Anaeromyxobacter diazotrophicus: one gene and its partner. The protein of the gene in region 2 binds, or shares a complex with, the protein of the main gene of each other region. Links are inferred from orthologs where the notes say so. Each region holds a gene or a part of one and is shown on either strand. Other genes may lie near its edges. The genes, in order: HWY08_RS12060 and uvrA.

Region 1 (4,685 bases), on a different replicon or contig from region 2:
TCATCGGCGACTGCTCGTCGAGGCGGGCCTTGAGCTCGTCGGCGGTGATGGTGACGCCGCCGCCCGAGGCGACGACCGGGCCCTTCTTGGCGGGGCCCTTCGAGCAGGCCAGCGCAGCCGCGAGCGCGAGGACGAGAGAGGCTCTACGGAACATGGGTCGATGCTCCTGTGGTGGGTGAGGAAGTGGCGACCCCCTGAAACGCGCGGTCCGGCCGGCTTGTTCCGGCGGCCGGCCCGGGTGGGGCGGGGCCGGCAACAAAAAGCACAGTCCGGTCAAGGGATCAACTAAGCGCGCGGCCGCGGCGGGCATGAGCCCGCGCTCCGCGCCCCGGCCCGGCGTCAGCTCGCCACCTTCGCCAGCTCGGCGAGGACGGTCCGCACGCCGAGGAGGAGCTCACGCCCCTGCGCCGCCTCCTGCGCCGGGGTGAGGCCGGCCGGCGCGGCGGCTGGGGCCGGGCGCGCCTGCGCGATCGCCTTCTGCATGGCGGCCTGCACCGCCTGGGCGCGCGCCGCCTTGGCGGCGGCCGCGGTCGGGCGCGGCGCGGTGGTCGCGGCGGGCGCCTTCGCGGCCGCCGGCGCCCGGAGCTTGCCGTCCGGCGCGACGTGGGCGACGAGCTTCATGTCCGGGGTGAGCCGGAGCGCGCCCTGGCTCGCCTGGACCCGCTTCGCGAGCTGGAAGGCGTCGAGCGCGGCCGCGTCGCCGAGCGTGAACACGATCCGGCCCGGCCCCGCCTCGAGCCCCCGGATGCGCAGCGCGCGCAGCCGCACCTTCACCTGCATCACCGCCTGCAGCGCGTCCACCTCGTCCGGCGGGTCGCCGTAGCGGTCCACGATCTCGGCCCGGATCTCGTCCAGCTCCTCGTCGGTGCCGGCCTGTGCGAAGCGCTTGTAGAAGTAGAGGCGCTGGTGCACGTCCGGCATGTAGGGGTCGGGGATGAAGGCGGGGAGCGGCAGCTGGACGTCGGGGTCGATGTCCTCCCGCGGCGCCTCGCCCTTGAGCTCCCGCACCGCCTCCTCCAGCATCTGCGCGTAGAGGTCGAAGCCGATGGCCTCGATGTGGCCGGACTGATCCTTGCCGAGCAGGTTGCCGGCGCCGCGGATCTCGAGGTCGTGGCTCGCGATCTTGAACCCGGCCCCGAGCTCGCTGAAGCGCTGCAGCACCTCGAGCCGCTTCTGCGCGTCCTTCGTCACCGGCCGGCGCGCCGGCACGAGCAGGTAGGCGTAGGCGCGCTCGCGGCTGCGGCCGACGCGGCCGCGGATCTGGTAGAGCTGCGCCAGGCCGAAGTGGTCGGCGCGGTTCACGATGATGGTGTTCGCCGCCGGGATGTCGAGGCCGCTCTCGATGATCGAGGTGGCGAGCAGCACGTCGAGCTCCCGCTCCACGAACCGGCCCATCACCTGCTCGAGCTTGTGCTGGCCCATCTGCCCGTGCGCGACCCCGACGCGCGCCTTGGGCACGAGGTCGTGCAGGAACTTCTCCATGGCCGCGATCGACCGGACGCGGTTGTGGACGAAGTAGACCTGCCCGCCGCGCCGCAGCTCCTGCTCGATCGCCTCCTTCACCGCCAGCGGATCGAACTTCATCACGAAGGTGCGGATGGCGCGCCGGTCCTCCGGCGGGGTGGCGATGATGGAGAGGTCGCGCGCGCCGGCCAGGCTCATGTGCAGGGTGCGCGGGATGGGCGTCGCGGTGAGGGTGAGCACGTCGACGAGCTTGCGCAGCTTCTTGAGGCGCTCCTTGTGCGCGACGCCGAAGCGCTGCTCCTCGTCCACCACGATGAGCCCGAGGTCCTTGAAGGAGACGTCGGCGGCGAGCAGCCGGTGCGTGCCGACGACGACGTCCACCTTGCCCGCCGCGACGTCCTTCAGCACGGCGCGGATCTCGTCCCCCTCCTTCATGCGGGAGAGCGCCTCGATGCGCACCGGATAGCCCTTGAAGCGCTCGCGGAAGTTGCGCTCGTGCTGCGCGGCGAGGACGGTGGTGGGGACGAGGATCGCCACCTGCTTCTTCGAGAGCACCGCCAGCATGGCGGCGCGCATCGCCACCTCGGTCTTGCCGTAGCCGACGTCGCCGCAGACCAGGCGGTCCATGGGAGGCTTCGTACCGGGGGGATGAAGCCCCCCCGGACCCCCCGCTCGCTCCTGGCCAGGCTTCTCCGCCTGCCCCTGCGCTCGCCGGCCGGTCATGTCGGCCAGCACGTCCTCGATGGCCTTCGCCTGGTCGGGGGTGGGCTCGTACGGGAACTCGGCCTCGAACTCGCGGTAGATCTCGTCCGGCTCCTTGAAGCCGAAGCCGGGGTGGGCGGAGCGGGCGGCGTACAGGTCGAGCAGCTCGGCCGCCATCTTGAGGAGCTGCTCCTTCACCCGCGCCTTGCGCAGCGCGAAGGAGCTGCCGCCCAGCCGGTCGAGCCGCATCGCCTCGGGCGAGGCGCCGGTGAACTTCTGGACCTGCCGCAGCTTCGAGACCGGCAGGTAGAGCCGGTCGGCGCCCTCGTAGGCGAGGACGAGGAAGTCGCCCTCCACCCCGCGGATCTGCATCTTGGTGAGGCCCTGGTAGCGGGCGATGCCGTGCTCGACGTGGACGACCAGGTCGCCCTCGTTGAGCTCGCGGAAGGCGGCGGCGAAGGTGTTCTCGAGCTTGGTGGCGCGGGCGCGCTTCTTCACCCGCCGGCCGAAGATCTCCTCGTCGGAGAGGAGCGCCAGCCGCGCCGGCGGGTCCACGAACCCGCCGGACACCTCGCCCAGGAGGAGGTGCGCGTGCACGCCGGGGTCGTAGAGCGCGGCCGGGTCGCCGAGCGGCCCGTCGTGCCAGCGCGCCGCCATGCGCCGGTCCTCGAGCAGGCGCTTCAGCCGGTCGGCGGCGGAGCGCGAGGAGCAGGCGACCACCGCGGCGAGGCCGCGCTTGCGCCAGTCCTCGAGGCGGCGGGAGAGCGGCGCCAGCGCGCCCTCGTCGCCGTGCGCCCCCTGGATCTCGCCGCGCAGCGAGGCGGTGTCGCCGAAGTCGAAGCGGAGCGGCTCCCCGGCGCCGAGCCAGACGCCGTGCCGCCGCACCACCGGCCGGGCGGCGAGCGCCGCCTCCGCCTCCGCCGCGGCCAGGAAGTGCGCCCGCGGCGGCAGGGCGAGGTCGTCGCGCCCAAGCGTCGCCTGGTGCTCGCGGGCGAGCTCGGCCTCGAGCTCCGAGAGCGCGCCCGACACCGCCTCGGCGCCGTCCACCCAGCACACGACCTCGGCCGGCAGGTAGTCGAAGAGGGTGGCGAGGCCGCCGGGGTGGAAGCCGGGGAGGAGCGCCTCCAGGCCGAAGAAGGGGGTGCCGGCGTCGATGGCCTCGAGCACCTCGCGCACGCGGGAGGTGGGGCGGTCCACCTGCTCGGCCGCCTCGCGCACCGCCGCCTTGGCGGCCTCGCGCGCCTCGTCGGTGAAGAGCGCCTCGCGCGCCGGGCCGACCGTGACCTCGGCCACCTCGCCCAGCGTCCGCTGGCCCTCCGCCTCGAAGGCGCGGACGCTCTCGATCTCGTCGCCGAACAGCTCGAGCCGGACCGGCTTCTCCTCGAGCGGGCTCCACAGGTCGATGATGCCGCCGCGGACGGCGAAGGTGCCCGGGTCCTCCACCAGCGGCACCCGCGTGTACCCGATGCTGACGAGCTTCGCGGCCAGCGCCTCGCGGTCGACGCTGACGCCCTTCCCCAGGAGCTCGGTGTAGCGCTCGAAGACCGCCCGCGGCACCATCCGGCGCGCCAGCGCCCGCGCCGAGACCACCACCGCCTTGACCGACGAGGGCGCGAGGAAGAGCCGCCCCAGCGCCGCCAGCCGGTCCATCTCCAGGGCGCGGTCCGGCGACAGGTCGTCGTAGGGCAGCACCGGATCCGCCGGGAGGCGCAGCACCGCCGGCGGATCGCCGGCCGCGCCCCCGAGGAAGAAGCCGAGGTCCCGGGCCAGCTCGTCCGCCTCGTCCTCGCCGGGCGTCACCGCCAGGAGGAGCTTCGCGCCGGCGCCCCGCGAGCGGCCGAGGAGCTCCTTCGCCACCCAGCCGCGCGCGGCGGCGGAGAGGCCGGTCACATCGGCCGCGCGGCGGCTGGCGAGCGCTTCGAGGAGGTCCTTCGGCGTCGCGGCGGCGGGGCCGCGCTCGGCGTCGCTCTGGGGAAAGGCCACGGGGGGCGGCATCTTAGGTGAGGTTCCGGCGGGCGGCCGCGAAAAAGCACCCGGTCGCGAGCCGTCCTTCGCCGCGCCCGCGTCGCCGAGGTCCGGTGGGACTTCGAGGATGCGCCCGCGCCGATCCACGCCGCGTCCGGGTGCCTCTCACATTCTAACGCCCGGGCGCGGAGCGCGCCCGCCCCCTCCCCGGCGCCGTCCCGGGTGGGGCCAGGCGGTGCCGTCGCACCGCGGGCGACCCGGCGGGGGATTCCGCACCGCGCCGCAGCACCGCCCCGGTGGTGCGCGGACATCCCCCTTTCTTGATCGGCTGGAGAGCGGTCGCTAGACTCAACGCAAGGCGGCGCCTGGCTCGGACGGGCCGGGCCCGCGAGAGGAGCAGCCTCCCCCCGCATGCGCGCCGCGCGCCTCATCCCGGCCCTGGGCCTCGTCTTGGCCGCCTGCGGCGGAGCGCTCGACGCGCCCGCGCCCCCGTCGGCGGGCACGCCGCTCGCCGCGGCGGTGGCGGTCCCCTCCGCCTCCGCCGCGCTGCGGAG
Region 2 (3,751 bases):
CGCCTCCGCCGGCCGCCTCGGCCAGGAAGCCGGAGAGATCGAGGCCGATCTCGACCACCGCGCCGCCCGGGGTCGCGCCGAGCTGGACAGCGAGGGGCGCCTCGCCGCCGGCGCGCCAGGCGAAGCCCTCGCCCTCGCCGCGCAGGAGCGCCGCCGTGGCGGCCAGGAGCTCGTCGACCTGGGCCGCCGCCACCCGCAGCGGCGGCAGGCGCACGAGCGGCCACCACTCGCCGTCGCGCGCGTCGTGGTACTCGACCGCGGCGGTCGCGAGCAGGTCGAGCGCAGGCTCGGCCGCGCCGCCGCCGGGGGGGCCGGCGGGCGAGGCCCGGCCCGCCAGGGTCAGCGCACAGCGCAGCGCGCCGCGGTCGTTGCGAAGCTCGGCCATGTGCCCCGTGGAATACCGCCTTTCGCCCGGCGGGGGAACGGCGTGAGCGCTCCGTCGCTGGCCCTGCGGGGCAGAGCCGGTTAAGACAGCGAATCCATGAGCGAGCCCGAAACCATCGTCGTGAAGGGGGCCCGCGAGCACAACCTGAAGTCGGTCCAGCTCGAGATCCCCAAGAAGAAGCTGGTCGTCTTCACCGGGGTCTCCGGCTCCGGGAAGAGCTCGCTCGCCTTCGACACCCTCTACGCCGAGGGCCAGCGCCGCTACGTCGAGTCCCTCTCCTCGTACGCGCGCCAGTTCCTCGGGCAGATGGAGAAGCCCAAGTACGACACCATCCGCGGGCTCTCCCCGACCATCTCCATCGAGCAGAAGGCCGCCTCGAACAACCCGCGCTCGACGGTGGGGACCATCACCGAGGTCCACGACTACCTGCGCGTGCTGTACGCCTCCATCGGGGTCCAGCACTGCCCGAGCTGCGGGCGCCCGGTCGGGAAGCAGACGGCCCAGCAGATCGTCGAGACGCTCCTGGCCATGCCGGAGGGCTCGCGCCTCCTCCTGCTCGCGCCGCTGGTCCAGAACCGCAAGGGTGAGTACCGCGAGCTCCTCGGCGACGCGCACAAGCGGGGCTTCGCGCGCGTCCGGGTGGACGGCGTGGTCCACTCGCTCGAGGAGCGGCTCGTCCTCGACAAGAAGCTGAAGCACGACATCGAGCTGGTGGTCGACCGGGTGGTGGTGAAGCCGGACCTCCGCGCCCGCCTCACCGACTCCGTCGAGACGGCGCTGCGCGAGGGCAAGGGCACGCTCATCGCGGCCGACGCGGCCCAGGAGCAGAAGGTCGGACCGGGGGTCGATCCGGAGGAGTACAAGAAGCACGACCGCTTCTTCTCCGAGCAGAGCGCCTGCCCGGTGTGCGGCCTCTCCTTCGGCGAGCTGGCGCCCCAGAACTTCTCGTTCAACAGCCCGCTCGGCTCCTGCCAGGAGTGCCAGGGCCTCGGCACCCGCGCCGAGATGGACGTGGACCTCATCATCCCCGACCCGTCGCTCACCATCCGCGAGGGCGCCATCGACCCGTGGGCGAGCGGGATGGAGAAGGGCGAGGGCTGGACCTTCGAGTTCGTCGAGCACCTCTCGCGCGCGCTCGGCATCGACCTCGACACCCCCTGGTCGAAGCTGCCCAAGGCGCAGCGCGAGATCGTCCTCAACGGCAACGAGGGGACGAACCGCGCCCGGATCGTCTGGGAGGGGGTGGTGAACCAGCTCCACCGACGGTTCAAGGCGACCGGCTCGGAGGCGATGCGGCGCTACTACATGCGCTACTTCTCCGACAAGCCATGCCCCACCTGCCAGGGCGAGCGCCTCCGGCCGGAGAGCCGGGCGGTGGAGATCCGCGGCAAGAGCATCGTCGAGCTGTCGGGCCTCACCATCACCGAGGCGCACGCCTGGCTCGACCAGCTCGACCTCCAGGGCCACCAGGCGCGCATCGCCGACGAGCTGCTCAAGGAGATCAAGAACCGCCTCAAGTTCCTCCTCGACGTGGGCCTCTCCTACCTCACGCTCGACCGGCCCGGCCCGTCGCTCTCCGGCGGCGAGAGCCAGCGCATCCGGCTCGCCTCGCAGATGGGGTCCGAGCTCACCGGCGTCATCTACATCCTCGACGAGCCGTCGATCGGGCTGCACCAGCGCGACAACGGCAAGCTGCTCGGCACGCTCAAGCGGCTGCGCGACATCGGCAACTCCGTCATCGTGGTGGAGCACGACGAGGAGACGATGGAGGAGTCCGACTGGCTGGTGGACTTCGGGCCGGGCGCGGGCGAGCACGGCGGCGAGATCGTGGCGCAGGGCACGCCCGAGGAGGTGAAGCGGCACCCCGCCTCGCTCACCGGCGCCTACCTCTCCGGCCGGCGAGAGATCGCGGTGCCGGAGCGGCGCCGCGCGGCGCACGGCGCGCTGACCGTCGCGGGCGCGAGCGCGAACAACCTGAAGGACGTGACGGTCAAGTTCCCGCTCGGCACCCTCACCGCGGTCACCGGCGTCTCGGGCGCCGGGAAGTCCACCCTGGTGAACGCGATCCTGCGCCCGGCGCTCACCCGGCTCCTCTACGGCACCCGCGAGGTGCCCGGGAAGCACCAGGCCATCCTCGGCCACGAGCAGATCGACAAGGTCATCGACATCAACCAGCAGCCCATCGGGCGCACGCCGCGCTCGAACCCCGCCACCTACACCAAGGTGTTCGACCTCATCCGCGAGGTCTTCGCCCAGACCCCGGAGGCGCGCGCCTTCGGGTACCAGCCCGGCCGCTTCAGCTTCAACGTGAAGGGCGGCCGCTGCGAGGCGTGCCAGGGCGACGGCATGAAGCTGGTGGAGATGCACTTCCTCGCCGACGTGCTCGTGCCGTGCGAGGTGTGCCACGGCAAGCGCTTCAACGAGGCGACGCTGCGGGTCCAGTTCAAGGGCAAGAACATCGCCGAGGTGCTCGACCTCTCGGTGCACGAGGCGATGGCGCTGTTCGCGAACCACCGCGAGATCCTGCGGGTCCTGCAGACGCTCGACGACGTCGGCCTCGGCTACGTGAAGCTGGGGCAGCCCTCCCCCACCCTCTCCGGCGGCGAGGCCCAGCGCATCAAGCTCTCGCGCGAGCTGGCGCGGGTCGGCACCGGCCGGACGCTCTACATCCTCGACGAGCCGACCACCGGCCTGCACTTCGAGGACACGCGCCGCCTGCTCCAGGTGCTCGACCGGCTGGTGGAGGCGGGCAACTCGGTGGTGGTGATCGAGCACAACCTCGACGTCATCAAGTGCGCCGACTGGGTGGTGGACCTCGGCCCCGAGGGCGGGGCCGGCGGCGGGCTCGTCATCGCCGAGGGCACGCCGGAGCAGGTGGCGGCGGCGAAGGAGAGCTCCACCGGGCACTACCTGGCGAAGGTCCTGCGCGCGCACCGCGCCCGCCGGCCCGCCACCGAGCGCAGCGCCTGAGCCTGGTCATGGACAGCAGCGCCCCCGTCCTGTAGGGCGGGGGTTCGCCGCCCGCCGTGCCGCGGCGGGCGGGACGAGCCCCGCCCCTACACGTCGACAGGAGCCCCAGATGCCCACCACCGTCGAGAACCTCCAGGTCGCCTTCGCCGGCGAGAGCCAGGCCAACCGCAAGTACCTCGCCTTCGCCCGGAAGGCGGAGAAGGAGGGCTACCCGCAGATCGCGAAGCTGTTCCGCGCCGCCGCCGAGGCCGAGACGATCCACGCGCTGGCGCACCTCGGCAACATGGGCGGCGTCGGCTCCACGCTCGAGAACCTGCGCGCCGCGGTCTCGGGGGAGACCTACGAGTTCACCGAGATGTACCCGCCCATGGTGGCGCAGGCGCAGGCGGAGAACCA

What was found.
Region 1: the proteins of uvrA (region 2) and HWY08_RS12060 are in contact, whole or in part, in a crystal structure (PDB 4DFC), measured with the Escherichia coli proteins. The link is inferred for Anaeromyxobacter diazotrophicus from one-to-one orthologs.

The regions. Positions count from the first base shown.
Region 1 is NZ_BJTG01000005.1:191,362-196,046, reverse strand. The notes cover bases 140-4,529. They hold HWY08_RS12060 (transcription-repair coupling factor), read right to left. Parts: upstream 4,150-4,529; coding sequence 340-4,149; downstream 140-339. Other genes in these bases: HWY08_RS12065 (peptidyl-prolyl cis-trans isomerase), read right to left, coding at 140-154. Outside these bases: more of HWY08_RS12065, read right to left, coding at 1-139; HWY08_RS12055 (tetratricopeptide repeat protein), read left to right, coding at 4,543-4,685. UniProt on the Escherichia coli protein: Couples transcription and DNA repair by recognizing RNA polymerase (RNAP) stalled at DNA lesions. Mediates ATP-dependent release of RNAP and its truncated transcript from the DNA, and recruitment of nucleotide excision repair machinery to the damaged site.
Region 2 is NZ_BJTG01000014.1:33,710-37,460, forward strand. Bases 100-3,555 are described here. They hold uvrA (excinuclease ABC subunit UvrA), read left to right. Parts: upstream 100-481; coding sequence 482-3,355; downstream 3,356-3,555. Other genes in these bases: HWY08_RS20915 (hypothetical protein), read right to left, coding at 100-385; HWY08_RS20925 (rubrerythrin family protein), read left to right, coding at 3,465-3,555. Also shown: more of HWY08_RS20915, read right to left, coding at 1-99; more of HWY08_RS20925, read left to right, coding at 3,556-3,751. UniProt on the Escherichia coli protein: The UvrABC repair system catalyzes the recognition and processing of DNA lesions. UvrA is an ATPase and a DNA-binding protein. A damage recognition complex composed of 2 UvrA and 2 UvrB subunits scans DNA for abnormalities.